Regions from separate parts of the Bradyrhizobium sp. ORS 278 genome, predicted to be linked through region 1. Evidence: predicted binding sites of a transcription regulator. Region 1 holds the regulator's gene; each other region holds the start of a gene.
The links. The regulator HrcA, encoded in region 1, represses chaperone genes, less so after heat shock. The targets are predictions, from matches to a motif close to GTTAGCACTCNCNNNNNGNGAGTGCTAAC.
Positions count from the first base shown of each region.

Region 2: a site for HrcA is predicted at 4,209-4,237, ahead of groES (co-chaperone GroES). Genes of this name have one in related genera too.
Region 3: a site for HrcA is predicted at 2,161-2,189, ahead of groES (co-chaperone GroES). Genes of this name have one in related genera too.
Region 4: a site for HrcA is predicted at 4,933-4,961, ahead of groES (co-chaperone GroES). Genes of this name have one in related genera too.

Region 1 covers NC_009445.1:182,591-190,253, forward strand. Annotated here, with positions in the region: gene BRADO_RS00815 (hypothetical protein) at 1-1,074, opposite strand, end outside; gene grpE (nucleotide exchange factor GrpE) at 1,369-1,989, opposite strand; gene hrcA (heat-inducible transcriptional repressor HrcA) at 2,120-3,208, opposite strand; gene rph (ribonuclease PH) at 3,397-4,110, shown strand; gene rdgB (RdgB/HAM1 family non-canonical purine NTP pyrophosphatase) at 4,107-4,751, shown strand; gene hemW (radical SAM family heme chaperone HemW) at 4,738-5,895, shown strand; gene BRADO_RS00845 (penicillin-binding protein activator) at 6,209-7,420, opposite strand.
Region 2 covers NC_009445.1:2,891,777-2,899,439, forward strand. Annotated here, with positions in the region: gene BRADO_RS12620 (alpha/beta fold hydrolase) at 51-887, shown strand; gene BRADO_RS12625 (SDR family oxidoreductase) at 915-1,661, shown strand; gene BRADO_RS12630 (GGDEF domain-containing protein) at 1,669-2,892, opposite strand; gene BRADO_RS12635 (trypsin-like peptidase domain-containing protein) at 3,033-4,130, opposite strand; gene groES (co-chaperone GroES) at 4,352-4,666, shown strand; gene groL (chaperonin GroEL) at 4,710-6,329, shown strand; gene BRADO_RS12650 (hypothetical protein) at 6,603-6,833, shown strand; gene BRADO_RS12655 (Hsp20 family protein) at 7,053-7,502, shown strand; gene BRADO_RS12660 (hypothetical protein) at 7,591-7,663, shown strand, end outside.
Region 3 covers NC_009445.1:3,090,231-3,097,893, reverse strand. Annotated here, with positions in the region: gene BRADO_RS13585 (acyltransferase family protein) at 1-590, opposite strand, end outside; gene BRADO_RS13580 (cupin domain-containing protein) at 746-1,336, opposite strand; gene BRADO_RS13575 (usg protein) at 1,567-1,851, opposite strand; gene groES (co-chaperone GroES) at 2,233-2,547, shown strand; gene groL (chaperonin GroEL) at 2,699-4,339, shown strand; gene BRADO_RS13560 (LysR family transcriptional regulator) at 4,789-5,628, opposite strand; gene BRADO_RS13555 (cysteine hydrolase family protein) at 5,752-6,348, shown strand; gene lepB (signal peptidase I) at 6,350-7,111, opposite strand; gene BRADO_RS35615 (hypothetical protein) at 7,120-7,362, opposite strand; gene BRADO_RS13540 (RtcB family protein) at 7,519-7,663, opposite strand, start outside.
Region 4 covers NC_009445.1:6,338,155-6,345,817, reverse strand. Annotated here, with positions in the region: gene BRADO_RS28475 (L-lactate permease) at 1-540, shown strand, start outside; gene BRADO_RS28470 (META domain-containing protein) at 761-1,120, shown strand; gene BRADO_RS28465 (hypothetical protein) at 1,419-2,609, opposite strand; gene groL (chaperonin GroEL) at 2,760-4,403, opposite strand; gene groES (co-chaperone GroES) at 4,539-4,835, opposite strand; gene BRADO_RS28450 (hypothetical protein) at 5,167-5,676, shown strand; gene BRADO_RS28445 (protein phosphatase CheZ) at 5,767-6,546, opposite strand; gene BRADO_RS28440 (L,D-transpeptidase) at 6,853-7,656, shown strand.

The DNA.
Region 1 (7,663 bases):
GGCCGTCAGAATCAGCATCGACGCCGTGCCGGAGCGGCGAACGGCCGCGCTTGGATCGGCATGAACCAGCATGGCATTGCCCATGGTGAGCATGGCCATGGCGACCATCGGATAGGAGTGATACGACCAGCCGCGCCGCTGCAGATAGAACGAGATCGCAAAGCCTAGCGACGCCAGCACCAGGACGAGCAGCGGGCCTTCGAGCCGTCCGCTCCGCCTTGTCAGCGCGATCGATGCGAGCGCGACGACGAGCAGCAGCGTCGCCGCGTTGACGAAGATCACCGACGCCGACATCGACCACGACAGATAGGTGTCGCGCACCAGCGGATAGGTGACGGTGAAATATTCAGGATAGAGCAGATAGGTGCCGACGCTCACGATGCACACGATCACGCCGGCGATGATGTTCTCCGGCACGAACAGCTGCCGCCAGCTGCGCGCGCGGATGGCGCCTGCCAGGATGCAGAACGCCGCCGGAAAGGTGAAGAACGGCTTGAACGCGAGCGTGATGCCAACGCCGATTCCGGCCGCCAGGATGGCCCACGCCGGAACCTCCTCGCGATTGCTGCGCAGCGCATACACCGCGAGGCCCGGCAGGAAGGTCAGTGTCGCGAAGTGCTCGCGCTGGCCGAAGACGTGCATCGGCAGGATGGTGACAACGGCCGCGGCCCAGACCGCGAACGGGCCCCAGCTCAGCGCCGCCATCCGCGGCGACAGCCGGACGATGCGTGACGTTGCGTAGAGCGAGACGGCTGCCAGCACCAGCAGCTGTGCGTCGATGACGTGCCGGGGATCGACGTGCAGCAGACGGCCCAGCGCGACGCCGGGCAGATAGGCGAACGCCGCCATCGGCGGGTTGATCTCGATGATGTCGCGATAGAGCTTCTGACCGTCGAGCATGCGCTCGCCGACGACCAGCAGCCAGCTGACATCGGTGTTCAGCGGCACGACCTGGCGCAGCAGGACAGCGGCGACGAACACGACGCCGATCAGTAGCCACGGCGCGACCGCCAGCCGCTCACGCGCCGGCGGAGCCAGCGTCTGGCGCGTCACGGCGTCGATCGGGGTGCTCATGGGACCGTCCTCTGCGAGAGTGGGCCCACGCTAGCGGAGTTTGGTTAAGGCACGCTTTGTTGCGGCCTGCCGGTCCGCTCGCCTGGTCCCCACTCGTCACCCCCGGGCTTGACCAGGCTTGACCCGGGGGTCCATCCACTTTGGAAGCGTTTCGCGAAGCGGGATGGATCGCCGGGTCAAGCCCGGCGATGACAGTCCCTGGGAGACGACACGCCCAGGTTCAAAAACGCTTGGGGCGCCGCATCCGAACTGGATGGGCGCCCCGTGTCGCATGAACTGATGGAGCCAGCGGCCTCAGGCCGCGCTGTTCGACTGGTCGTTGCTCGCGGCGGGCGCCGCCTTGGCGCCGCCCTTGGAGACGCCGACCAACGCCGGGCGCAGCACGCGCTCGCCGATCATGAAGCCGGCCTGCACGACCTGCACCACGGTGCCGGATGGCACCGACGGATCGGGGACCTCATACATCGCCTGCTGGAAGTTGGGATCGAACTTCTGTCCCGTCGGATCAAACTTCTTGACGCCGTTCTTCTCCAGCGTGTTGAGCAGCGAGCGCTCGGTGAGCTCGACGCCCTCGATCAGCGACTTCAGGCCCGCATCGGCATTGGCGCGAGTCTCGGCCGGCACGGCATCGAGCGCGCGCTGCAGATTGTCGGCGATGTCGAGCACGTCGCGGGCGAAACCGGTGATGCCGTACATCCGCGCATCGGCGACCTCGCGCGCGGTCCGCTTGCGCAGGTTCTCCATCTCCGCCAGCGTGCGCAGCATCTTGTCACGCGCCTCGGCCGCTTCCTTCGCATAGGCCTCAGCCGAGCCGGTCTCGGGGTCGTCGGGCATGATATAGGGCTTCGAGACGACGGGTTCGCTGGCCTGCGCCGGGTTTTCCGGATCGTTCTGATGCAGGTCGGGATCGGTCATGGACAGACTTCTCGCAAGTTCGGCGGGTTCTGGGAATGTCGGGCGGGATATCGTGCTTTGAACCACGAAAATCAAGCACGACCTGACGATCGCGCCGGCGGCGCTGTCGCCGGGTTAACCATGTCGGATGTCAGCCGCCCATCAGGCGGCTGAGCAGGCGCGCGGCATAATCGACCGTCGGAATGACCCGGGCATAGTTGAGACGGGTCGGACCGATGACGCCGAGCACGCCGACGATACGACCCGTGGCGTCGGAATAAGGCGAAACGATCGTCGACGAGCCGGATAGCGAGAACAGTTTGTTCTCCGAGCCGATGAAGATGCGCACGCCCTCGGCGCTCTCGGCGCGGCCGAGCAGATCGACGACGCCGCGCTTGGTCTCGAGATCGTCGAACAGCCGCCGGACGCGCTCGAGGTCATCGAGCGCATGCAGGTCCTCGAGCAGATTGGCGTGGCCGCGTACGATCAGCTGGCGATCGTCACTGTCGCCGCCGGACCAGCTCGCCACGCCGGCGGCGATCACCTTCTGCGTCAGCTGATCGAGCTCGGCGCGATCCTGCGCCAGCGCGGTCTCGAGCTCCAGCCGCGCTTCCGCCAAAGTGCGGCCGCGGATCCGCGCGTTGAGGAAGTTGGAGGCCTCGGTCAGCGCCGACGAGGGCACGCCGGGCGGCAAGGTCAGCACGCGGTTCTCGACCTGTCCGTCCTCGCCGACCAGGACGACGAGCGCCTGCTCCGGTTCCAGCCGCACGAACTCGATGTGCTTCAGCCGGGTGTTGGACTTGGCGGTGAGCACCACGGCGGCCGCACGGGTAAGCCCCGACAGCCGCGTCAACGCCTCGTCCAGCGCGGCCTCGACCGACTGGGCGCGACCGACTGCGGCGAGCTGGCTCTGGATCGACTGCCGCTCGGCTTCGGTCATGTCGCCGACCTGCATCAGGGCGTCGACGAAGAACCGCAAGCCTGCCTCGGTCGGCAGCCGGCCGGCCGAGGTGTGCGGCGCATAAATCAGGCCGAGCTGCTCCAGATCGGCCATCACGTTGCGCACCGAGGCCGGCGACAGGGGAACCGCGATCAGCCGCGAGATGTTGCGCGAGCCGACCGGCTCGCCGGTCGCGAGATAGCTCTCGACGATCTGCCGGAAGATCTCGCGCGAGCGCTCGTTGAGCTGGGCCAGCCCCGCCGGCGGTGTCATCAGGTTGATCGGATCGTGGTGGGCCACCAGATATCCTCCTCACCCATCTGCATATAATTTGGCCATGCGGCGGCCCGGTGGCAAGCCGATCTTGCGGGCGGCGCGTGGCGTGATTCGCGCCCGGTTAAGCCCTTGATTAAGCCCTTGCCGCTGCCGGTCGCGGCTCCTACAAGGCCGGTCAAATCGGTCCATTGCCTTTTTCACGGAGAGAACCCATGCGGCCGAGCCGCCGTGCACCGGACGAAATGCGGGCCGTGAGCCTGGAACGAGGCGTCGTGAAATACGCCGAGGGCTCCTGCCTGGTGAAGTTCGGCGACACCCATGTGCTGGTCACCGCGACCCTGGAGGACCGGCTGCCGCCCTGGCTCAAGGGGCAGGGCCGCGGCTGGATCACCGCCGAATACGGCATGCTGCCGCGCGCCACCCTGGAGCGCACCCGCCGCGAGGCGTCAGCCGGCAAGCAGACCGGCCGCACGGTCGAGATCCAGCGCCTGATCGGCCGCTCGCTGCGCACCGCAATCGACCTGGAAGCGCTCGGCGAGCGCCAGATCACGGTCGATTGCGACGTGCTGCAGGCCGATGGCGGCACCCGCACCGCTTCGATCACCGGCGCCTGGGTGGCGTTGGCCGACTGCATCCGCTGGATGAAGGCGCGCAACATGATCAAGACCGAGGTGCTGCGTACCAACGTCGCCGCGGTCTCGTGCGGCATCTACAACGGCACGCCGGTGCTCGACCTCGACTATGCCGAGGATTCCGAGGCCGAGACCGACGCCAATTTCGTCATGACCGGCGACGGCCGCATCATCGAGGTGCAGGGCACCGCCGAGAAGACCCCGTTCAGCGAGGCCGAGTTCCTCGCGCTGATGGCGCTGGCGCGCAAGGGCGTCGGCCGGCTGGTCGACCTGCAGAAGATGGCGGTCGCGTGAGCAGTTCCCACCGCCAGATCACCGGGCGCCTCGTGATTGCGACCCACAATGCGGGCAAGCTCGTCGAGATGCGCGAGCTGCTGGCGCCCCACGGCGTCGAGGCGGTGTCCGCCGGCGAGCTCGGACTCGGCGAGCCGGAGGAGACCGGCGACACCTTCCAGGCCAATGCGCGGATCAAGGCCGTCGCGGCCGCAGAGGCCGCGCAGCTGCCGGCCTTCGCCGACGATTCCGGGATCGTCGTCCACGCGCTCGACGGCGCGCCGGGCATCTACTCGGCGCGCTGGGCCGGTCCGGGCAAGGATTTCGGGGCCGCGATGGCGCAGATCGAGCGGCTGCTGCAGGAGCGCGGCGCTGTCACCGCCGACAAGCGGACGGCGCATTTCGTCTCGGCGCTGTGTGTGGCCTGGCCGGACGGCCACATCGAGGAGGTCGAGGCGCGCGTCGACGGCACCCTGGTCTGGCCTCCGCGCGGCACGGCCGGCTTCGGCTACGACCCGATGTTCCTCCCTGACGGCCACGACCGCACCTTCGGCGAGATGACCAGCATCGAGAAGCACGGGCTGCCGCCGCTCGGCCTCGGCCTGTCGCACCGGGCGCGCGCCTTCGTGAAGCTCGCGGAGATCTGTCTTGAGCAGCGCTGAGAGCGAAGCGTTCGGAGTCTATGTGCACTGGCCGTTCTGCCTGTCGAAATGTCCGTATTGCGACTTCAACAGCCACGTCCGCCACGCCGCCATCGACCAGGACCGTTTTGCTCGCGCCTTCGCGCAGGAGATCGCCAACACTGCGGCGCGCACCGGGCCGCGCACCGTCAGCTCGATCTTTCTCGGCGGCGGCACGCCGTCGCTGATGCAGCCGCAGACCGTCGGCGCCATTCTCGATGCCATCGGCAAACACTGGCACGTCGCCCCCGATGTCGAGGTGTCGCTCGAAGCCAACCCGACCAGCGTCGAGGCCACGCGCTTTGCAGGCTATCGTGCGGCCGGCGTCAACCGTGTCTCACTCGGCGTCCAGGCGATGGACGATGCGTCGCTGAAGATGCTGGGACGACTGCACACCGCAGAAGAAGCGATGAAAGCGGTGGCGATCGCGCGGGGCGCGTTCGAGCGCTATTCCTTCGATCTGATCTATGCGCGGCCCGACCAGACGGCTGCGATGTGGACCGAGGAGCTGACGCGCGCGATCGGTGAAGCCGCCGAGCATCTGTCGCTGTACCAGCTGACGATCGAGGAGGGCACGCCGTTCTTCGGGCTGCACGCCGCCGGCAAGCTGAAGACGCTGGACGAGGGCCTGGCGCGCACGCTGTACGACGTCACGCAGGAGATCTGCGCCCGCCATGGCCTGCCGGCCTATGAGATCTCCAACCATGCGCGTCCCGGCGCGGAGTGCCGGCACAATCTCGTCTACTGGCGCGGCCAGGAATATGCCGGCATCGGTCCGGGCGCGCACGGGCGGCTCGATATCGAGGGCATCCGCCACGCCACCGCGACCGACAAGCGGCCGGAAGCCTGGCTGATGCGGGTCGAGACAAACGGCCACGGCGTGATGACCGACGACCTGCTCAACAGCGAGGAGCGCGCCGACGAATTCCTGCTGATGGGGCTACGCCTGAGCGAGGGCATCGATCCCCGACGCTATGCCGCGATCGCCGGACGTACGCTCGATCCGCGCCGCATTGCGCTGTTGCGCGAGGAGGGCGCCATCGCCGTGGAGCCGGACGGCCGGCTGCGCGTCACCCAGGACGGCTTCCCCGTGCTCGACGCCGTCGTCGCCGATCTCGCCGCGTGAGCTGTGGAAAGGCGTGGCTCATCATGCCGCGCCGGTGTCGGAACCCCGACCCTCCTGATGAACACGCCTCTCGGCGTGTTCATGGTCGGTGTGCTGTGCCGCCGGCTCTTGCCGCTCATGGTGAGGAGCGCCGCGCCTCCTATGCGGACCATCGCGCAACCTGCAAGCTCGCGGCGCGTCTCGAACCATGAGGTCCAGTTGGGGCCTCGCCCTTCGAGATGCCCGCCTTTGGCGGGCTCCTCAGGGTGAGGAGCAGCAGCATTCCGTGAGGTACGAGATTGCCCCGACCGCCGAACCAGCCACGCTGAACGATCTACGTCGCGCTGAAGCTCTTCGGCGCGCCGGCCACCGCCTGTCCGCCGCCCGAGCCGACGCGCATCACGGCTAGCCCGCGCTCATTGGTGCCGTCGCTGCGGAAGCGGAAGAGGCCGTCGATGCCGGCAAAGCCGGAGGCATTGGTGAGCACGTCAGGCGCGAAGCGCTGCGCGCCCTGGGTGCGCGCGAGCGCGGCGACCAGCGCCACCGCGTCGTAGGCCAAGGTCGCGGTGCGCACGGGATCGCCGCCGAAGCGCGTGCGATAGCGACCGGCAAAGGCGCGGAAGCCCGAGGGATCCGGCGCCGCATAGAGGCCGCCCTGCAGGCTGGCGCTGTTGTAGACGCGCGGATTGTCCCACAGCCCGGTACCGAGCAGCTGGATGTTGCGCAGATTGGCGCCGGCGGCCGTGAGCGCGTCCGCGGTCGCAACGACCGACTCGCCATCATCGGCCAGCAGCAGGGCATCGGCACCACCGAGCGACTGCGCGACCGCGCGCGCCGCCGCGGTGCGGTCGCCGGCATATTTCTCGAACGCCACGATGCGTCCGCCGCGCCGGCTGACCGCGGTCTTGAACGCCCCTTCCACCACGGTGCCGTAGGGATTGTCCGGCAGCAGCGCCGCGAACGACCGTTTGCCGACGCTGGCCGAGTAGTCGACGATGCGGCTGGCATCGGACTCCGGGAGGAAGCTGAGCAGATAGACGCCGCGCCCGGCGACGCTGGAATCCGTCGAGAAAGCGATGACCGAGATGTTGCGCGTGCGCGCCACCTGGGACGTTGCCGGGACCGAGCCCGCGAATAGCGGGCCGAGCAGGATCTCGGCGCCCTCGTCGCAGGCCTGTTGCGCACCTTGTTGTGCACCTTGGGGGCTGCCGGCGTCGTCCTTGATCAAGAGCTGGATGTTGGGGTTCTGAAACTCGGCGAGCGCCATCTCGGCCGCGTTCTTCATCGACTGCGCCGCGACGCCGGCGTTTCCGGAGGCCGACAGCGGCAGGATCAGCCCGACCTTCACCTGGCCATTGCCGGCCACGGCGGGCTGCTGCGGCGGACCGGACGGCGCGGTCGGCTGCTCGAACGGATTGAATCCCTGCTGCACATTGGAGCAGGCCGACACCAGCGGCGCGCCGAGGATCAGGCCAAGCGCCGTCCGCCGGGCAACCATGGGGGCTCCCGGCTTGGCATCTGGCTTGGGATGACGCGGGCCAGTCATGGCATCTCTTCGCTCGGCCGTCACCGGCCAGAAGTTCCCCATTCGCACGCCCCGAGGCCTGTGCGATTTGACTCATATTGTCGACGAATAGTTAAGCAAAACAAAAGGCTGTCAGGGCCACACCTGCGATCAAATCGACGTTTTACACGCACTATCCCCCGTTCGCGGCCGTGTGGTGGAATGCGGCCGCGCACTTGAATCTCCGATGAACGTTGAAACCCCGCGGCGCTACGGATCTTCAAT
Region 2 (7,663 bases), 2.7 Mb from region 1:
TCGTCGCGCCCAATGTCGGGCGCCCCGCTGATCATGGCAGGAGAGCGACGATGGCATTTGTGACGACCCGAGACGGCGTCGACATCTTTTTCAAGGACTGGGGTCCGAAGACGGCGCAGCCGATCGTGTTCCATCATGGCTGGCCGCTGTGCTCCGACGATTGGGACAATCAGATGCTGTTCTTTCTCGCGAACGGCTATCGCGTCATCGGGATCGACCGCCGCGGCCATGGGCGCTCGGCGCAGGTCAGCGATGATCACGACATGGACCATTACGCGGCCGACGCAGCCGCTGTCGTCGAGCGCCTGGATCTGCGCCACGCTGTCCACATCGGTCACTCGACGGGCGGTGGTGAGGCGACGCGCTATGTCGCGCGTCATGGTCAGCCGCAGGGGCGCGTGGCCAAGCTCGTCTTGATCGGGGCGGTGCCGCCGATCATGGTCAAGACTCCTGGCAATCCCTTGGGACTGCCGATCGAGGTGTTCGACGGATTGCGCAAGGCGCTCGCCGACAACCGGACGCAGTTCTACACCGAGTTTCCCTCTGGCCCGTTCTACAGCTTCAACCGCCCGGGCGCGACGCCGTTGGACAGCGTCATCCATAACTGGTGGCGTCAGGGCATGATGGGCGGCGCCAAGGCTCATTACGATGGGATCAAGGCGTTCTCGGAAACTGACTTCAGCGACGATCTGTCGAAGATCGACGTGCCCACGCTGGTGATGCACGGCGACGACGACCAGAGCGTTCCGATCGACGCGTCCGCGCGGCTGTCGGTCAAGCTTCTGAAGCGTGGCAGGCTCAAGGTCTACGAGACGTTTCCCCACGGCATGTGCACCACCCACCACGAGGTGATCAATCCGGACCTGCTTGCCTTCGTGCAGGCGTGAGACTCGAACTCATCAGGAGACAAAACAATGAAGATCGTCGTTATTGGCGGCACGGGGCTGATCGGATCGAAGCTGGTGGCGCGGCTTGTCGCGCAAGGTTATGACGCCGTGCCGGCGTCACCGAAGTCCGGGGTGAACAGCGTGACGGGCGAGGGCCTTGGCCGTGCGCTCGAAGGCGCCGAAGTCGTCGTCGACGTGTCGAATGCGCCGGATTTCAGCCCGGCGGCGGTGCTCGACTTCTTCGAGCGTTCGAGCCGCAACCTGGTCACCGCGGGCAAGGCCGCCGGCATCAAGCACTACGTCGCGCTGTCGATCGTCGGCACCGACAGGATGGCCGATCTGGCCTATTTCCGCGCCAAGGTCGCGCAAGAGCAGGTGATCAAGACGTCCGGCCTCTCTTACACCATCGTGCGGGCGACGCAGTTCTTCGAGTTTGTCCGCGGCATCGCCGATGCAGGCGCGGTCGATGGAAAGGTCGTCGTGCCCTCGGCGTTGTTCCAGCCGATCGCAGCCGATGATGTCGCCGCGGCGCTTGCCGACGTCGCCGTGCAGGTGCCACTCAATGCGACGATCGATGTTGCCGGTCCTGACAAGCAGCCTTTCGCCAGCTTCGTCTCGCGGCATTTGCGGGCTGCGGGCGATGGCCGGGAGGTGGTTGCCGATCCGAAGGCAGGCTATTTCGGCGCCGCCATCGACGACCAGTCGCTGACACCGCTCGGGACGGCACGGCTGGGTGCGATCGATTTCGACAGTTGGCTCACCTCGGCTGCCTAGGCCGACATCAGGCCGCCGTCTCGACCGGCCTCGTCGTGAGCTGGCGGCCTGCGACCTTGCGCAGCGCCGCGAGATTGGCCTCCGCGGAGGCCAGTCTCCAGCACGACTTGCCGCTCGCCTTGGCTTCATACAGCGCGGCGTCCGCCGCAAACAGCAGCGACTCCGGCTCGATGCCGTGATCGGGCGCAGCGGCAATGCCGATGCTCATGCCGATGTCTACGCGCGCGCCGCCCGGTAAGAGGATGGGCGCGGTCATCGCCTCGATGAGGCGCTCGCTGAGCGCGAGCGCGTGATCAAGCGCTGGATCGGTGGAGGTGGAGAGCACAACGAACTCATCGCCGCCAATCCGGGCGATGACGTCGGACGGCCCGACGATGTCCTTGAGCGTCCGGCCGACGATTTTCAACAGCTCGTCGCCGGCGGCATGGCCGAAGGTGTCGTTGACCGGCTTGAAGCCGTCGAGATCGAGATAGAGCACGGCGAAGCCGCGCTGTCCGGAGACCTTGCCATCGAGACGGCTCTGCAGCGCGTCGATCAGGCCAGCGCGGTTCTTCAAGCCCGTGAGCGGATCGCGCCGGGCCTGCTCGTCGCTCTCGCGCTTGGCATGCATGACGGCGACGAGCATCTTGTTGAGGCGGAAGGCGGCGCCGGTCATCGCGAGGAAGTACACCGGCATCTGCAGGTACATCGCAAATAGCAGCGGCTCGCGTGACAGCGCGACGCCGGGGATGACCGGGCCGATGCTGCACAGGATCATCGTGCCGACGAGACGTGGCGCGCTGAAATTGCGGAAGCAGATGCCGCCGACCATCGCGGCCGAGGAGATGCAGGTCAGTGACGCCGCGATCCAGTCGCCGGATCCCAGGCTGATGCCGACGCCAAAGCCGACGCTGGCGCTCCAGCCCACCGCGAGCAGGATGTGGATGTCGGTCGGTGTCGAGATCCCCGCGCCCGCGCGGCGATAGGCGATGATCATCACGATCAGCCGCGACAGGCAGATTGCGACTTCCATCACGAGCCAGCTGATGAAAAGCATGGTCGGCGTGCGCAGCGCCAGTGCGGCCGCCACGGCGACGGTGTTGATCGCGCCACCGGCGAACACCGACCAGCAGCCGAATAGCTCGCCGATCAATGCAAGGCGGATGTCCGGTGACACCGGATATCCCGGGTCTGCCAGCCAGCGCGTCACGCGCCAGCGTGGCAGACTGAAAGCCAGACCATCACCCCGCATTTCAATACCTCCGCGGGGTTGCAATAAGCGCGAAGGCACTTAACAGGTCTTTAGGGAGGTATCAGCGTCTCGCTGCATGCTTGATGGACGGTAAAATTTAACTCGAATCTACGCCGTCCAGGCTGAACACCGAGCCGTCCTCAACCCGACGTCCGCACGCGGGCGCGCTCCTCTGCGATCGGCGCGACCTCGACCGTCGCGTTGCCGAGCGCACGGTCGCGCTCGAACACAAGGCGGACACGCTGGCCGACCGGCGTGAGTCCGATGAGATTGCGAACCTGGGTCGCGCTGCGCACCGGCATGTCATTCGCCTTCACGATGACATCGCCCTTGCGCAGGCCGGCGCGCTCCGCCGGCGAGCCGGCTGCCACGTCGGCGACGCGGGCACCGACGACAAGGCCGTCCGCCGCCGAATCCAGATCGAGCAGGGTGACGCCGATGCGGCCGCGATCGACGCGGCCGTTCGCGACCAGTTGCTCCATCACGCGACGGGCCATGTTGATCGGCACAGCGAAGCCGATGCCGACATTGCCGCCGCCGGGCGAGATGATCGCCGTGTTGATGCCGACCAGTTCGCCGCGCAGATTGATCAGCGCGCCGCCGGAATTGCCGGGATTGATCGCGGCATCGGTCTGGATGAAGTCTTCATAGCCCTGCTTGCCGAGCCCGGTACGTCCGAGCGCGCTGACGAGGCCGGAGGTGACGGTCTGTCCCAGGCCGAAGGGATTGCCGACCGCGATCACGAAGTCGCCGACCTCCAGCGCATCGCTGTCGCCGAGCGCGATCGCCTTCAGTTCGGTCGGGTCCTTGATCTGCAGCAGTGCGATGTCGGTGGCGGGATCGCGTCCGACCAGGCGAGCGGAGAACTTGCGGCCATCCTTGGTTCGGATCTGGGCACTGGTGACATGCTCGACGACATGGTTGGCCGTCATCACGTAGCCGCGCTGCGCATCCACGATGACGCCGGAGCCGGTCGCGCTGATCTGCTTCTCGACCTGCTTCGGCACGTCGAAGAAGTCGCGGAACAGCGGGTCCTGATACAGCGGATTGTCCTGCCGGACCTTGCCCTCGACCGAGATGTTGACGACGGCGGGCGTCACCTCCTTGACCAGCGGCGCCAGCGTCGGGACGCGGCCGAGCTTGAGATCCGGGATCTGGGCGAGGGCAGGGGCATACAGAAGGGAGAGCAGGATCGCCGGCAGCAGGACCAAAGGCCGGGTACAACGCAGAAGCTGCATCGTGTTTTCCTCGACGGAAGGGGGCGGATTTTGGCACCCGTAGAACTGGTCAGGACGGCTGCCGCGGTCAAGAGCCGACCTGGCAATCGTTCCTGCCGAGTGCCAAAAATTTTGCGTGACCCTCTTGAACGAAAATCTCGGCTTTCCTAGGTCGTTGCTCGCCCGGGGGCCTCATGGGACCCGAGGCTTATGACATCGCTGATCTGTAAAGGAGGATGTGCATGCATTTCCGTCCATTGCACGACCGCGTGCTCGTGCGCCGTATCGATGCCGAGGAGAAGACCAAGGGCGGCATCATCATTCCCGACACCGCCAAGGAGAAGCCGCAGGAGGGCGAGATCGTCGCCGCCGGTCCCGGCGCGCGGAATGAGCAGGGACAACTCGTGCCGCTCGACGTCAAGCCCGGCGACCGCGTGCTGTTCGGCAAGTGGTCGGGGACCGAGGTGAAGATCGACGGCAAGGATCTCCTGATCATGAAGGAGAGCGACCTGCTCGGCATCGTCGACGCCCCCGTCGCGGCGAAGAAAGCCGCGTGATCCCTCAAACTGACAGTCATCGGTAGACAAGGAGACGATGAACATGGCTGCCAAGGACGTGAAGTTTTCCACCGACGCGCGCGACCGTATGCTGCGCGGCGTCGACATCCTCGCCAATGCCGTCAAGGTCACGCTCGGTCCCAAGGGCCGCAACGTCGTGATCGAGAAATCGTTCGGTGCGCCGCGCATCACCAAGGATGGGGTGACGGTCGCCAAGGAGATCGAGCTGGAGGACAAGTTCGAGAACATGGGCGCGCAGATGGTGCGCGAAGTGGCCTCGAAGACCGCCGATCTCGCCGGCGACGGCACCACCACCGCCACCGTGCTCGCCCAGGCGATCGTGAAGGAAGGCGCGAAGTCTGTCGCCGCCGGCATGAACCCGATGGACCTCAAGCGCGGCATCGATCTCGCGGTCGAGGCGATTGTGAAAGACCTCAAGGCGCACGCCAAGAAGATCACCAGCAACGACGAGATCGCCCAGGTCGGCACCATCTCGGCCAATGGCGACAGCGAGATCGGCCGTTTCCTTGCGGAAGCCATGCAGAAGGTCGGCAATGAGGGCGTGATCACGGTGGAGGAGGCGAAGAGCCTCGACACCGAGCTCGAGGTGGTCGAGGGCATGCAGTTCGACCGCGGCTATGTCTCGCCATACTTCGTCACCAACTCCGAGAAGATGCGGGTCGAGCTCGAGGATCCCTACATCCTGATCCACGAGAAGAAGCTGTCGGGCCTGCAGACGATGCTGCCGCTGCTCGAAGCCGTCGTGCAGTCCGGCAAGCCGCTGCTGATCGTCGCCGAGGATGTCGAGGGCGAGGCGCTGGCGACCCTGGTGGTCAACAAGCTGCGCGGCGGACTGAAGATCGCGGCCGTCAAGGCGCCGGGCTTCGGCGACCGCCGCAAGGCCATGCTGGAGGACATCGCGATCCTCACCGGCGGCACCACGATCTCCGAGGATCTCGGCATCAAGCTGGAGAACGTCACCCTGTCGATGCTCGGCCGCGCCAAGAAGGTCGTGATCGACAAGGAGAACACGACGATCGTCGACGGTGCCGGCGCGAAGAAGGACATCGAGGCGCGCACGCAGCAGATCCGGCTGCAGATCGAGGAGACCACCTCCGACTACGACCGCGAGAAGCTGCAGGAGCGGCTGGCCAAGCTCGCCGGCGGCGTCGCGGTGATCCGGGTCGGCGGCGCCACCGAGGTCGAGGTCAAGGAGCGCAAGGACCGCGTCGACGATGCGCTGCACGCCACGCGCGCGGCGGTGGAGGAGGGTATCCTGCCCGGTGGTGGCGTCGCGCTGCTGCGCGCCACCAAGGTGCTCGACGGCGTCAAGACCGCCAACGCCGACCAGAAAGCCGGCGTCGACATCATCCGGCGCGCGATCCAGGTGCCGGTGCGCCAGATCGTGCAGAATGCCGGCGACGACGGCTCGCTGGTGGTCGGCAAGCTCCTGGAGAAGGACAGCTACAGCTGGGGCTTCAACGCCGCGACCGGCGAGTACCAGGACCTGGTGCAGGCCGGCGTGATCGATCCGGCCAAGGTGGTCCGCACCGCGCTGCAGGACGCGGCCTCGGTCGCCTCGCTGCTGATCACCACCGAGGCGCTGGTGGCCGATAAGCCGAAGAAGGCGGAGACCGCCGCCGCGCCGGCGATGGACTACTGATCGCGATCAGCCGTGACGGACTGCGCCAGCGCAGCCGTCACGGCTTCAAAAGAGCGGTTTCAAAAGAAAGTCTGTTGTTCGCATCGCCGGCCGCGGATCGGCCACAACGCGCGACTATGAGTCAGAGCCACGACTGCGATTTGTCCAGAGCCGGCCACAATCCCCGGAGAGCGGCCGGCCTGCTGACTGACCGACGGTCGACGGGAGGTGTGGTTGGGCGCTGTCGCGCCGCCCGGTCTCAGTGCAGCGCAACGCGCGTTTGCAAGGGCAAACATGTCTGCCTGGCAGTACAATCATCCGCCGCCCAATCCGACAGCCGTCATGCCGATCGCCGATCCTCGGCGGCTGACGCGGTTTCTCATCGAGAGCGAGCAGCGCGTGGTCGCGCATTGCCAGGCCGTGCTGTCGCGTGGCGACATCGATCCGCGCGAGCGCGAGCGGCTGGTCAGTGTCTTGCGCGAGGCGACGATGCGGCTGCAACGGCTGTCCGCGGTGGCCGCGTAGCCCTCGAGAAAACGCCGGGGCTGCGGCAAAAAATTTGTCGGTGGGCCCTTGAACCCGGCGTCGGTTGATCTAAGTCGTTGGTCGCCGCGTCTCGCGGTGCCGGGTGCCTTCAGGGCCCGGCTGTGCTTTGGGCGCTGACCGGTTGTTGGGTCCTCAGAACGAAGCCTGCATCGGCCCGGCGCTCCTTCGTATCCATCTTGCTCCTAGGAGGACTTGGCTATGAGGACGTATGATTTCAGCCCGCTGTGGCGTTCGACCATCGGTTTCGATCGCCTGTTCAGCCTGCTCGACGAGACCCAGCGCGCCGTCGAGGACAACTATCCCCCTTGCAACATCGAGCGGATCGGCGACGACCGCTATCAGATCTCGCTGGCCCTGGCCGGCTTCGCGCCGGATGAGCTCTCCATCACGGCCGAGCACAATGTCCTGACGGTGGAAGGCCGGAAGGTCGAGAGGGAGAGCCGCGAGTACCTCTATCAGGGCATCTCGTCGCGGCCCTTCAAACGGCAGTTCAACCTCGCCGACTACGTGCAGGTGACGAACGCCTTCTTCGACAACGGCCTGCTGCGGATCGAAATGGTGCGCGAAATCCCCGAGGCCATGAAGCCGCGCCGCATCGCCATCGGCACGTCGCCGGTCGAGCAGATCGCGCCGCAGCAGGCCGCCTGACATGTTCGACGAGCGACGCGGGCCGGCCGCGGCCCGCGCCGCCTTCATCATCTGTCTCTTGTGAAAGGAGCGTAGGAGGAGAGACGCCATGAGCGAGCATCGTGTTTCGATCACCGCGGGCACTGCCGGCTTCCATCCGGTCTCGCATTACGAATCGCCGG
Region 3 (7,663 bases), 2.9 Mb from region 1:
CGCGCCAGCCGCAGCACCGCCCAGACCAGCACCGGCAGCACCAGGTAGACCTGCTCCTCGACCGCGAGCGACCAGGTATGCAGCAGCGGCTTCTCCACGGCAGCATGATCGAAATAGCCGGCCCGCAGCCAGAAGAAGACGTTCGAGGTGAAGGTGACGACGGCGGCCGCGGAGCGGAAGAATTCGGTGCGCTCCGAGCTCAGCAGGTCGCTGGCCGCCGGGATCGCCGCGAACGCCACCATGACGTAAAGGGCCGGCAACAGCCGCCGCACGCGGCGCTCGTAGAAGCCCGCGAACGAGAATCGCCCTCGGGCCATCTCGGCCGCGATGAGGCCGGTGATCAGATAGCCCGAAATGACGAAGAAGATATCGACGCCGACGAAGCCGCCGAAGATCGCCGGCGCCTCGAAATGGAAGCCGACGACCGCGAGCACCGCGATGGCGCGGAGCCAGTCGATGTCCTCGCGATGCGCCTGGGCCTGATCCTGGGCTCGATCGAAGCATTCGCCGGCGGAGCCGGACTGCCCTGGCGCGCGGATCCGCGGTGCGAGCCTGCTCGCGGGAGCGTATTGGACGACGAAGGACGGCAACGGGACGGATACGCCTTACACAAGCCCGCGCCGAACGCGACCTTCCGCATTCGTCGCCAGCCCGTCCGTCTCCGTGACGCGAGACCGGACGTCAACACACACGCGCGACGGCCGCCGCCATCACGCGACGATGTTTCCATCCGTTTCTGTCGGCTTTACGTCGAGAGTTCGACCGTTTTGAAATCGGCCGGCAGGATCACTTCGAGCAGCTCGACGTCGTCGGAATAGTCGAGGATCATGTGCCGGATCTTCGGCGGCTGCGTCCAGCAGCTGCCCTCCGTCATCAGCGTCTCGCCAACGCCTTCGAGATAGCTCTTCACCCAGCCCTTGAGCACATAGACCATCTGGAAATCCACGGCATGGATGTGCAGCTTGGAGACCTCCTGCGGATTGCACGGCGGCAGCATGCGGATGACATGCGCACGGGCGAGCCCGTGCGTGGCGGCGGCAATGCCGAGGTCGCGATAATGCGCGTAGGCGCGCAGACCGTCGGCCTTGAAGTCAGCCTCGCGGTGATGGCTGATCGCGATCTTCTGCTTCGGCCGTCGCGGCGCCGAAATGGTGCGACCCTTGCTGACAAGCGCCTTGCGCGCGGACGGCGCGGCCGCCTTGCCCGGCTTGGCGGGCGTTTTGACCACAGTCTTGGCGAGGGTCTTCGCCGCTTGCCTGGTCTTTGCGGTCTTACTTGGCGCGGCCTTGGCGGCGGCGCGAGATGCTGAATTGGTGCTGCGGCTCTTCCTGGCCATGGCGCTCTCCCTGGTGGTCCTCGCGCCCAAGGCTATCACAGATTGGAAGAACTCCGCAGACGCTCCACAAATGCTCGTCATTCCAGGGCGTGCGCAGCACGAGCCCGGAATGACACCGGTGTCATAGCTGTCAGCGAACGCGTAGCCCGGATGAGCGCAGCGACATCCGGGTTCTCACGCGCGGCATCGTTGAACCCGGATGTCGCTGCGCTCATCCGGGCTACGGCAACTCAATGCAGCCTGAACACGCCATCCACGGCGCGCAGCTCGGCCGGCTTGATCAGCTTCGAATGCGCCACCGTCACCGAGTGCAGCGGGCCTTCGATCTTCTCCTGCCAGAACGCCAGGAAATCCTGCAGCGCCGGAAATTTCGGAAACAGGTCGTAGTTCTGCCAGACATAGGTCTGCAGCAGCGAGCGATGGTCCGGCATCCGATACAGGATCTGCGCGGTCGTCAGCCCGTAACCCAGCACCTGTTTCCGAAAGTCCTCGGAAACCTCAACCCTCGACACCATGCCAACCCTCCGTTTCTGGAGCGCATGTCCGCGTGGCCAACCGGGATGGAGCCACCCGGCAAAGATGCGCTCACTGCAAAAGAAATGTGACGCATGTCCTGAACGCATCTCAAGCTTAAATGTTTAACGGCATGTTGAAAAATGCTGCATTAGCAGCCACTTAGCCCAGGTGCTAATACGGGGTTTCGCGGTTCGTTCTGCGCTCGTTAACGCTATCGGAACGCTTTGGCAGAGCGCGAAGTTGACTGCTAATTTTTCTGCTACAAGGCCTTGCCCGGCTGAAAACTCTCCCCTAAATCCAGCCCGCGTGCTGGCACTCGCCGGCACCGACTGCCAAATTTCCAGAAACTGACAATCGCCTCAATAGCTTAGGAGGACTGTATGGCTTTCCGTCCGCTTCACGACCGCGTCGTGGTCAAGCGCATCGACGCCGAAGAGAAGACCGCTGGCGGCATCATCATCCCCGACTCGGCCAAGGAAAAGCCCTCGCAGGGCGAAGTGATCGCGGTGGGCCCCGGCGCCCGCGACGAGAGCGGCAAGCTGGTCCCGCTCGACGTCCAGGTCGGTGACCGCGTGCTGTTCGGCAAGTGGTCGGGCACCGAGGTCAAGATCGACGGCCAAGAGCTCTTGATCATGAAGGAAAGCGACATCATGGGCGTCCTGACCGACGCCGGCGCCAAGAAGAAGGCCGCTTAAGCGCTGTCGATCCTCATCCTGAGGAGCCGGCGCAGCCGGCGTCTCGAAGGATGAGGCCTCAACCACCTCCTCATCTCGTCCTTCGAGACGCCCGCGACGTGCGCGGGCTCCTCGGGACGAGGACCTCGATCAAAACTCAGGGAAACCCAATATGTCAGCGAAAGACGTAAAGTTCGGCGTCGAAGCCCGCGACCGCATGCTGCGCGGCGTGGACATTCTCGCCAATGCCGTGAAGGTCACGCTCGGTCCGAAGGGCCGCAACGTCGTCCTCGACAAGTCGTTCGGTGCGCCGCGCATCACCAAGGACGGCGTCACCGTCGCCAAGGAGATCGAGCTCGACGACAAGTTCGAAAACATGGGCGCACAGATGGTGCGCGAGGTCGCTTCGAAGTCCGCTGACGCGGCTGGCGACGGCACCACCACCGCGACCGTGCTGGCCCAGGCCATCGTGCGCGAAGGCGCCAAGGCGGTTGCCGCCGGCATGAACCCGATGGATCTGAAGCGCGGCATCGACCTCGCGGTCGAGGCGGTCGTGGCCGATCTCGTCAAGAACTCCAAGAAGGTCACGTCGAACGACGAGATCGCCCAGGTCGGCACCATCTCCGCCAACGGCGACTCCGAGATCGGCAAGTTCCTCGCCGACGCCATGAAGAAGGTCGGCAACGAGGGTGTCATCACCGTCGAGGAAGCCAAGTCGCTCGAGACCGAGCTCGACGTCGTCGAGGGCATGCAGTTCGATCGCGGCTACATCTCTCCCTACTTCGTCACCAACGCCGACAAGATGCGCGTTGAGATGGACGACGCCTACATCCTCATCAACGAGAAGAAGCTGTCGTCGCTGAACGAGCTGCTGCCGCTGCTCGAGGCCGTGGTGCAGACCGGCAAGCCGCTGGTGATCGTCGCCGAGGACGTCGAGGGCGAGGCTCTGGCTACGCTCGTCGTGAACCGTCTGCGTGGCGGCCTGAAGGTTGCCGCCGTCAAGGCGCCGGGCTTCGGCGACCGCCGCAAGGCCATGCTGCAGGACATCGCGATCCTGACCGGCGGCCAGGCGATCTCGGAAGACCTCGGCATCAAGCTCGAGAACGTCAACCTCTCCATGCTCGGCCGCGCCAAGAAGGTGATGATCGACAAGGAGAACACCACGATCGTCAACGGCGCCGGCAAGAAGGCCGACATCGAGGCGCGCGTGGCGCAGATCAAGGCGCAGATCGAGGAGACCACCTCGGACTACGACCGTGAGAAGCTGCAGGAGCGTCTGGCCAAGCTCGCCGGCGGCGTCGCGGTGATCCGCGTCGGCGGCGCGACCGAGGTCGAGGTGAAGGAGCGCAAGGATCGCGTTGACGACGCGATGCATGCGACCCGCGCGGCTGTCGAGGAAGGCATCCTGCCGGGCGGCGGCGTCGCCCTGCTCCGTGCCTCCGAGCAGCTCAAGGGTGTCCGCACCAAGAACGAGGACCAGAAGACCGGTGTCGAGATCGTCCGCAAGGCGCTCTCCGCTCCGGCCCGCCAGATCGCCATCAACGCGGGCGAGGACGGTTCGGTCATCGTCGGCAAGATCCTCGAGAAGGAGCAGTATGCCTACGGCTTCGACTCGCAGTCGGGCGACTACGTGAACATGGTGTCCAAGGGCATCATCGACCCGACCAAGGTCGTGCGCACCGCGATCCAGAACGCCGCCTCCGTGGCGAGCCTCTTGATCACGACCGAGGCGATGGTCGCCGAGCTGCCGAAGAAGGCCGCCGCCGGCCCCGCGATGCCTCCGGGCGGCGGCATGGGCGGCATGGACTTCTAAGTCCGGCTTCCATCTGATCGTTGCAAAACCCCGGCAGCAATGCCGGGGTTTTCGTTTGTGCGGGAATTCGCCCGCTTGCGCTGGGCACAGCGCGTAGCCCGGATGAGCGCAGCGACATCCGGGGCCTCACGAGCCGTGTCGGTGACCCCGCAAATCGCTTCGCTCATGCGGGCTACACGTCTGGCGTGTGTAGGGTGGGCAAAGGCGCCTGGCACGCCGTGCGTTTGTGGTGCGCAGTTGCGCGCCGTGCCCACCGTCTTGCCGTTGTGTTCGCCGCACGATGGTGGGCACGCCGCCGCCTGGCGGCGGCCGCTTTGCCCACCCTACCGATCCCCAAGCCACGCTGCGTCTGATCGTCTGTAGCCCGGATGAGCGGAGCGACATCCGGGGCCTCACGAGCCGTGTCGATGACCCCGCAAATCGCTTCGCTCATGCGGGCTACGAGCTGGTCACTCCCGCGCCTGGTAGTCCACAAAACAACTTCGGAGCCAATCGATCACGACGCGTGCCGCCGGATCGCGTTTCAAATGCGTCTGCACCAGCAGCCAGACGTCGCGGCGCCTGGGTAGTTGCGTCACTCGAAGCGATGCATCGCCGAACAGATCGCGGCAGGCATGTTCGGGCAACACGGCGACAGCCCGTCCGCTGCGCAACACCTCCGACATCACCCGCACATTGTCGGTGACGCAGCGCGCGGCATCGATCAGTTTGCGCTGCTTCAAGGCCTGCTGCTCGGGAATCGCATCGAGCTCGTCCGGATAGGCGCAGACCAGGCTCGGTGCCGCGCTTGCCGGCTCGATGAGATAAAGCCCGATGCTGCCGAGCCGGGTGATGGTGAAATCGCCCTTCTCGGGCTTGCGCAGCCGGATCGCGAAATCGGCCTGCCAGTGCGAAAAGCTGACATTGCCGCTCGCCGTCAAGAGCTGCAGTCGCAGGCCCGGATGCGCGGTCAGAACCGCCGCAAGGCGCGGCGCCAGAATCGTCTCAGCGACCCCTGGCGTGGCAGCAATACGGAAACGGCCGCTCACTCCGGCCTGCGCGGCCCCGATGCGCGTGATGTCGGCAGCGTGCTGCGCCATCGCCTCGACATGCGCCAGCACCGTCTCGCAAGCTGGCGTCGGCCTGCGCATGCCGTCGACCGCCTCGAACAGCCGCACGCCGAGCGCAGCCTCGATGCGCGCCAGCCGCCGGCCGACGGTTGTCTCGTCGATGCGCAGCCGCTTGCCGGCTCCGGCATAGCTGCCGCCGTCGCGCACCGCCGCGATGATCCGCAGATCGTCCCAGTTCATCCCCCTAGCGTATCACGGCAGCGGACGTGCCTGCAATTCCGCAGCCAGCGGCTGCAAGCTCCTGCGTTGCCGCAGGCGCCGCGCCAGCTAAGGTGATGCCACCTGATCACGGAGCATCCCATCATGACCACCCCCAAAACTCTGCTCGAATTATCAGGCGCCGATCTGACGCTGCCCAAGCTCGCCGAATCCTGCCTCGTGCTGATCGACATCCAGAACGAATATCGCGAGGGCCCGCTGGCGCTGCCGCAGGTCGAGGCTGCGATCGCGCAGGCCGCCCGGCTGTTGGCGCGAGCGCGCGCCGCCGGCAGCGTCATCATCCACGTCGCCCATCGCGGCAATGCGGGCAGCCTGTTCGACCGCAGCGCGCCGCGGGGTGCGATCGTTGAGGCCGTCGAGCCGCAGGGTGGCGAGGCGGTCGTCGAGAAGACGCTGCCGAACGCCTTCGCCGGCACGGAGCTCCAGACCCTGCTGACCGCCGCCGGCCGCAAGAACCTCGTGCTCGCCGGCTTCATGACTCATATGTGCGTGTCGTCGACGGCGCGGGCGGCGCTCGATCTCGGCTGGCGCTTGACCATCGATGCCGAGAGCTGTGCGACACGCGACCTCCCGGACGGCCATGGCGGCACACTGCCGGCGGCGTCGGTGCATCAGGTCGCGCTCGCCGAATTGTCCGATCGCTTCGCGATCATCGTCGGCGACGGCGCCGCGCTGATCTAGCCTAGCGCACCGTCGTCCCGATCCGATCGGTGCGCAACCTGCTGGGCTGGCCTTGTTTGGCCTCCGCAGCGGAGAAAAAGATCATCGCGGCACGGCCGATCACGTCCTCCACCGGAATGAAGCCCATTGCAGCTCGGCTGTCGGTGGAGTTGTCCCGGTTGTCGCCGAGCATGAACAGATGCCCCGGCGGAACGACATATGCGCTGGTGTTGTCGAAATAGCCATGGTCGACGCAATCCAGCGTTTCGTAGCTCGCGCCGTTCGGCAGGATCTCGCGCCAGCGCTTGACGCGTTCGGTCGCTCCGCCGCCACAAGCGTCGGTGCCGACGACGTCCTGGAGACGTTCGCGCGGCACCGCCTTGTCATTGATGAAGAGAATGCCCTCCTTCATCTGGACGCGGTCGCCGCCGACGCCGACGACACGCTTGATGAAATCCGTCTTGCCGTCCTTGGCGCGGAACACCACGACGTCGCCTGGCGCCGGCTCGCGGCCCCAGACGCGCCCCGCGGCCGGCGGCGTCAACGGCCAGGTATAGCGGCCCCAGCCATAGGCGTATTTCGAAACGAAGACGTAGTCGCCGGTCAGCAACGTCGGCATCATCGAACGCGCGGGAATGTTGAACGGCTGATAGAGGAAGGTCCTGATCAGCACCGGCGAGGCCAGCAGCAGACAGAGCAGGACGAAGCCCGCGGTGAAAATTCCAGCGATCGCCCACCACGGCTCGCGCCGCGGCCCGATCGCTCGCGCCTCCAGGATCGCCATCGCACTCCTCATTCCCTCGCCCGAGCATGATCGAAGTCCCGCCGCGGCGCAAGCGATGGATCACCCTCGACGGACGGGTTCAGGAATGACGGCGCGGGATGCGGGGACGAGCCGGCATAGGGACTCCGCGAATGCTCGGCATCGCCGAAAGCGATCGCCTCGCCCCAGCGAATATAGTCATCGCACTCGCCGGCCGACAGAAAGCTCGCGATGGTCTCGATATTGTCGGCGTGCGATTTTAGCTCGGTCATGACGTCCTTCTCTTCGAAAACAATCACGATCGCGTAGCCCGGAGGAGCATCCGATCGCGCCCGCCAGGGCGCGAGCGGCTGCGACATCCGGAAACTGACGTGCCGCAAAGATGAACCCGCATGTCGCTTGCGCTCATGCGGGGCACACAGGCGAGCTCAATCCTTGAACGGATCGAACTCGCCCTCGCCCGCCATCGCCACGGCGAACGGCCGAAGCGTATGCATGACCTTCACCGAGCCTGCATGCTCGGCCAGCACCTCGGGCAGGCGTCGATAAGCCATCGGGCTCTCGTCGAGGTCG
Region 4 (7,663 bases), 1.3 Mb from region 1:
ATGCTGATCGCGGCGATTATCTCCGGCTTCCTGATGGGCGTCGGACCGGGCAAGCTGATCGCCGAATATGGCCGCACCATCCGTCTCTGCGCGATCTCGCTGATCACGATCTCGGCGATGCTCGCGATCGGCACGCTCACGCGCCTGTCCGGCGTCGACGCGACGCTGGGCCTCGCCTTCGCCGCGACCGGCGTGCTCTATCCCTTCTTCGGCACTTTGCTCGGCTGGCTGGGCGTGGCGCTGACGGGATCGGACACCGCCTCCAACGTGCTGTTCGGCAATCTGCAGAAGATCACCTCCGAGCAGCTCGGCCTGTCGCCGATCCTGATGGGGGCGGCCAACTCCTCGGGCGGCGTGATGGGCAAGATGATCGACGCGCAATCGATCGTCGTCGCCTCGACCGCCACCAATTGGTACGGCCATGAGAGCTCGATCCTGCGCTACGTCTTCCTGCACTCGATCGTGCTGGCCTGTCTGGTCGGCCTGTTCGTGACCCTGCAGGCCTATGTCTACCCGTTCACCGCGATGGTGCTGAAGTAGCACCACGCCTGCGACAAAAACCCCGCGCCGCAACCGCGGCGCGGGGTTTGCTATGTTTGGACCACATTTCTGCGGGAGCCGTGCTGGCGGCCACTCAGCCGATCGCCTACAAGGCGGCCCCGTGCGTGATGATCTGTCGAGAGGAACGATGCGAGTTGTGAAGCGAGCCATGACGCCAACCATGATGCGGACCATGGCCGGTGTGGTTGCAAGCCTGTTGATGTCGGGGGTGCCGTTGGCCGCCGCGTCGGCGGAGGAGTTTCCGTTCGGCATGGAGATGACGCTCGACGCGCTGCCGCAGCCTGGCTCGAAGCGGGTGCCGGATCTCGACATCGGCGATAATGGAGAGACCGTGCTGGAGCTCTGGTGCAAGGGCGGCAAGGGTCAGTTCTCGGTGGCCGGCAACACCGTCGTGTTCATTGCAGGCACCATCGAGGACCGCAACTGTCCTGCGGCGCGTGCCCAGGCCGATGACGAACTGATCGCCGCGCTGAGCGCGGCGACCAACTGGAAGCGCCAGGGCGATCTCATCACCTTCATCGGCCCGAAGACGCTGCGCTTCCGGCTGAACACGAATTGAGCCGGGGCAGGCATCTCCAGGCTTCTCGTCACAATGATATCGAGATGCAGGCCTCCGCTGTCATCGTCCGCGAAGGCGGACGATCCAGCACGCCGTGACATCTCATTTCAATATCTTCTGCTGCGGAGTACTGGATGCTCCGCCTTCGCGGAGCATGACAGCGGTGGAGAAGGCGACAGCTCAACCTGGGAATGACGGTCGTTCCCGCCAAACGCTCGTTTCAAACACGGCCCGGTCAAGAATGGTCCGGAAAACATAAACCAGCTTTCAAAGGACCATGCTCAGGAAAGGGGAGGCCTTACTTCCACACCGAGTTGTCCGCGTCCCAGCGCTTGGCCTTGAAGGCCTTGGCGAGCTCCTCGATGGTGCCGCTGTCGTCGCGCGCATCGCTTTCCTCATCGCCCGACGATTCGTCGGACAGGATAAGTTTGGCAGCGGAGCTTTCGTCGACGGTGGTCGTCGTCGGGCTGCTGATCCACAGGATCAGCGCGTCGGCTCCGCCGGGCTTGTCGGGCGAGACCAGGCCGGTGAGCTCGATGACATCAGTGAGGTCGAGCGAGGGCATCAGCTGGCTCGGTCGCTTCAAGGTCAGCTTCAGCTTGCCGGTCACCGGGTTCCAGGCGGCGCTGGTCGGCTTGGCGGCATAGGTTTTCGCAAGCACGTCTGAGATCGCGTTTGCCAGCTTGTCGCGGTTGATCTTGTCGCCGTCGCGCCAGTCGGCCGCGGCGAAGCGGATGGTGCGGTCCATCTCGACCGTGCCTGCGGTCCAGCCGGCCGTGACAACGCCGGTCGTCGCGCGCGCCTTCGCGATCAGGGCCCCGGCGCGCTCGGGATCCACCGTCATGCTGATGGTCTGCTCGCCCGCGCGCAAGGCGTCGCAGCTCACGATCAGGCTGGACAGCGAGACCTCCACATGCTCGCCCTTCAGACTCTTCAAGAAATCAGGCACCGCATCCAGCTTCAGGCGAACGGAAACGGCCTCCGGCGACACATCCGTGAAGTCCTTCGGCTGCGCCGTGATGCCGTCGTCGTTCGACTGGCTCTCCTGGAACTCCTTCTCGCTGACATCGGCGTTGTCGGTCGACGCCACTTCGGTCACCGTCTTGCCGATGACGATCTGGCCGCGGAACTCGAAATTGTCACCGGTCGGCTTGCGCGTCAGCTTCACCGTGACAGGCTCCTTGGCGCCGTTGCTCTGGGTCGCGCCGGTCAGGGTCTGGCCATTGACGGTGAGGTTGACGACGAAGCGATCCTTGCGATCGGAATTCTTCGCGACGGGATAGCAGACATCGAGCGTGGCCGCGGTGACGGTCTTGCCTTGGCGCGTCTCCTTCAGGATCACGTCGGCATTGCCGTCCATCAGGCCGTCGAGGGCGGTGAAGTAGCGAGTCTCGTTGGCGGGGGCCTTGGTCCCGCTCTTGCTCTGGGCCCAACCGAGTTCCGGCGCGGCCGCTGCAATCACGGCCAGCGCAAGCAAAATCGCGCGCATCTGAAAATCCTTGTGGGAGCGGAATCGGCGCTAGCTGTAGCGCCGATTTGCAATCACTGCACCCCCACTCGGACACTCGGCCAAAAAGAAGGCCGCCCGGAGGCGGCCTTCGTGAACGTCTCGTGATGGGGGCTTGAGACTGGGTTGGGCTCAGAAGCCCATGCCGCCCATGCCGCCCATGCCGCCGCCGGCCGGCATCGCAGGCGCCGCGTCCTTCGGCAGCTCGGCGACCATGGCCTCGGTGGTGACCAGCAGGCCGGCGACCGACGAGGCGTCCTGCAGCGCGGTGCGGACGACCTTGGCCGGGTCGATGATGCCCTTGGCAACCATGTCGACATAGTCCTCGGTCTGGGCGTCGAAGCCGAAGGTTTCGGACTTCTCCTCGAGGATCTTGCCGACCACGATCGAGCCTTCGACGCCGGCGTTCTCGGCGATCTGGCGCATCGGAGCCTCCAGCGCCTTCAGCACGATGTTGATGCCGGCCTGGACGTCCGAGTTCGGGTTGGTGATGCGGCCGACCGCCTTCTTGGCGCGCAGCAGGGCCACGCCGCCGCCGGGGACGATGCCTTCCTGCACCGCGGCGCGTGTCGCGTTGAGGGCGTCCTCGACGCGGTCCTTCTTCTCCTTGACCTCGACCTCGGTCGCGCCGCCGACGCGGATCACCGCGACGCCGCCCGCGAGCTTGGCGAGGCGCTCCTGCAGCTTCTCACGGTCGTAGTCCGAGGTGGTCTCCTCGATCTGCGCCTTGATCTGGCCAACGCGCGCCTCGATGTCGGCCTTCTTGCCGGCGCCGTTGACGATCGTGGTGTTCTCCTTGTCGATCACGACCTTCTTGGCGCGGCCGAGCATCTTGATCGTGACGTTCTCGAGCTTCATGCCGAGATCGTCCGAGATCAGCTGACCGCCGGTCAGGATCGCGATGTCCTCGAGCATGGCCTTTCGGCGGTCACCGAAGCCCGGCGCCTTGACGGCGGCGACCTTGAGGCCGCCACGCAGGCGGTTGACGACCAGGGTGGCCAGCGCCTCGCCCTCGACGTCCTCGGCGATGATCAGGAGCGGACGGCCCGACTGCACGACGGCTTCGAGCACCGGCAGCATGGCCTGCAGGCCCGACAGCTTCTTCTCGTGCAAGAGCACGTAGACGTCGTCGAGCTCGGCGGTCATCTTCTCGGCGTTGGTGACGAAGTACGGCGACAGGTAGCCGCGGTCGAACTTCATGCCCTCGACGATGTCGACCTCGGTCTCGAGCGACTTGTTCTCCTCGACCGTGATGACGCCCTCGTTGCCGACCTTCTGCATCGCCTGGGCGATCATCTTGCCGATCGCGGCGTCGCCGTTGGCGGAGATGGTGCCGACCTGGGCGACCTCGGCGGAGGACGCGACCGGCTTGGCGCGCTTCTCGATGTCCTTGATGACGGCGGCCACCGCGGTGTCGATGCCCCGCTTGAGGTCCATCGGGTTCATGCCGGCGGCAACCGCCTTGGCGCCCTCACGGACGATGGCCTGGGCGAGCACGGTCGCGGTGGTGGTGCCGTCGCCGGCGAGGTCGTTGGTCTTGGAGGCGACCTCACGCAGCATCTGCGCGCCCATGTTCTCGAACTTGTCCTCGAGCTCGATCTCCTTGGCGACGGTGACGCCGTCCTTGGTGATGCGCGGAGCGCCGAAGCTCTTCTCGATGACGACGTTGCGGCCCTTCGGGCCGAGCGTCACCTTGACGGCGTTGGCGAGAATGTCGACGCCGCGCAGCATGCGGTCGCGCGCGTCGCCAGAAAATTTGACGTCCTTGGCTGCCATTTGAAACTCTCCTGGATGTGGGCCTCGGCAGGCCAGGGGCGTGAACGCCCGTCTGCCGCCTGAGCGAGGTTGTAAAAGCGCTATCGCCTGGGGCCGCTGTGGCCGCCCCAGGCGTTTCGGATCAGACGGTTCGAATCAGGCGACCACGCCCATGATGTCGGACTCCTTCATGATGAGGAGCTCCTCGCCGTCCAGCTTGACCTCGGTGCCGGACCACTTGCCGAACAGCACGCGGTCACCGACCTTGACGTCGATCGGGATCAGCTTGCCGCTCTCGTCACGGCCGCCCGGGCCGACGGCGACAACCTCGCCCTGCGAGGGCTTTTCCTTGGCGGAGTCGGGAATGATGATGCCGCCCTTGGTCTTCTCTTCGGCGTCGATGCGCTTAACCACGACGCGATCATGCAGGGGACGAAACTTCGATTTGGCCATGACAGGTCCCTTTGCGGGTGCTTTGGTAACGGTGATTGTCCGGGATTTCTGAATCCGGCCACATTTGGCGCCCAGGTGGGACCATGTGACTCGGGGCTTTAGCAATCGTGCCCTCCGAGTGCTAAAGGCCATCGCCGGAATATGGCTTGCCGCTGTTCCTGTCAAGCAAGGGCCGGATGGTTAAGCCATTGTTCAGGCTGTTCAGGGGATGTTGTCCTGGGCGAGACATGTTAGTGGAGCGGCGTCGTCAACCGACGTCGTTGCTCTGACGCGCGTTTTGCGCTTGGTTGCCGGGTGGGGCAGCCACGTTCTTGTTCCTTAAGGGGATGCCATGACGAGTTCACGGTGCGCGCGACCGATCGCCAATTTCGGTGTCGCGTCAGCGCTCACGATGCTTCTGGGAGCGTGCACGGGCTTCAGCCTGTCGCCGTCGTCTCCCATGCAGCAGACCGAGGCGCCCATCGAGCCGGAGGTTCCGGCGACGATTCGGGCTGAGGATCTCGTGGGGAAGTGGGGCCTTGCCGCCTACAACAATCCCAATGACCGCGCCCGTACCGAGAAGATGGCGCTGGCGCAGTGCAAGCAGCCCTATACGATCGGCCAGGGACAATCCGGCGGCGTGATCATGCATCTGGCCGACCAGGCGACCCCGCAGGAACTGCGGCTGAAGGGCTCGGCCAGCGGCAAGAACTACATCGGTCCTGCGGGACCGCCGGCCGGCGAGCAGGATCGCGAGGTCATCTCGTTCGACGGACGGGTGCTGATCACCCGCTTCGTCGACAAGGATGCTGCCACCCGCTACCAGACCATGGTCTATGTCCGCTGCGGACCGCGCGCCTGAGATCCGGGCGTATGTCGAGACGTGAGGACATCCATGAAAAACGCCGGCGGATCGCCGGCGTTTTTGTCGGGTGTGAAGGCGGATCGCCGCTCAGTTGAACATCGCGTCGATGTCGTCCTGCGAGGCGTGGCCGATGTCGCCGTCCATCTTCGGACCGTTGAGCAGCTTGGCGTCGCCCTCGCGGGTGTCGACGATCGGCGGCACATGCGCCTTGATGGCGTCGACGCCGCCCCAGATGTCCATCATCACCACGATGTGGTGCTCAATGAACTTCATCGTGGTCATGACCTTGTTGATGCGCTGGCCGGTCAGGTCCTGGAAGTTACAGGCCTCGAAGATCGAGACCACGCGCTCCTGGATGTCCTCGCTCAAGATCTTCTGCTGGTCGGCGGAGTCGACCTTGCCGAGTGCGCTGGCGGCCTGGTCGATCGCCTCGGCGGCCTCGAGGATCTGCTGGGTGGCCTGCTCGGTGCCGCCGACGACGGCGCCGAGCTCGCCATTGACCTTGGCCATTTCCTCGCCGTTGAAGCTCTTGGCGTGGAGAGTGGCGATCTCGCCCTTGGTGCGGTTGATCGCGTCGTGGATCAGGTCGAGCTCGACCTTGAGCTTCTCGCACTGCTCGATCTGCGCGCGATAGGTCTCGAGCAGCGCGCGCGCCTCGGCGACCTCGCGCTGGGCAGACTCTTCGATGGCTGCGGCGGCCGTGCTGTGTCCACCGCTGCGAATGGCGTTGGCCATCTGGGCGCGGATGGCGCGCAGCTCGTCCATGATTTCCTTGTGGTTGGGGCCGATCTCGCCGCCCACGAAGTCGGGCTCCGGCATATGGCCGACGATTGCTTCTTCGATACGGAAACGCTTGCGAACAGCCATGATAGTATCCCTGACCTCTTGCTGCGCTCAGTTCTAAGCTGTGCCTATTTAACATCGCGTTCACGCCAGGAACTGGCGCAGGCGCCGCGATCTCGTGTGCTGACAGGATCGGTTAACCATCATCCCAGGGCTTCACTCAATAGTAACGCTAGCTACCAAATCCGCGTCCGCATGCAGCAATGGTGAATCCCGAAAGGGCCCGCGTTTACCAAAGCGAGCGGGTTTTGCTCTTTATTGACGATAAGCGACGGCCTGCTGGCCTCGTGCGACGAACGATCTCCAGACGAAACAGTACAGAGTACGTCGATGTTCAGATTAGTCCCTACAGCGCTGCTGGCCGGCGCATGCGTCTTCTCTTGCGGTCTGGACCGGGCTGCGGCCCAGGGATTTCAGGCGGGATTTCAGCAGCCGACGGTGATCTATAGCGGGCCGCCGCCGCAGAGCGCGCCGGTGCGCACGGCCTATGTCGAACGCTCGCGGATGGGCGGCGGCTTCATCGAATTCCTGTTCGGCGATCAGCAAGGCGGCCGCGGCGCGCCGCCGCCGGGGCAGCCGATGTATCAGCAGCAGCCGTCCTATTACGGGCCGCCGCAGGCCGCGCCGGGCGCCGTGCCCCAGCAGGGATACCCGGACGAGGAGGCGTATGATCAGACGCAGCGCCCGCTCGACCCGAAATACGAGAAACAGGTCGTTGACTATGACGGCAAGGAGCGGCCGGGGACCATCGTCATCGATACACCTAACAAGTTCCTCTATCTGGTTCAGGGCGAGGGCAGGGCGCTGCGCTACGGCATCGGCGTCGGCCGGCCCGGCTTCACCTGGTCGGGCGTGAAGACGATCTCGGCCAAGCGCGAATGGCCGGACTGGACGCCGCCGGCGGAGATGCTGGCGCGCCGCCCCGATCTGCCGCGCCACATGGAGGGCGGACCGCAGAACCCGCTCGGCGCCCGCGCGATGTATCTGGGTTCGTCGCTCTATCGGATCCACGGCTCGAACGAGCCCTGGACGATCGGGACCAACGTGTCGTCGGGCTGCATCCGGATGCGCAACGAGGACGTCATCGACCTCTATACGCGCGTGAATGTCGGCACCCGGGTCATCGTGCTCTAGGTCTCGC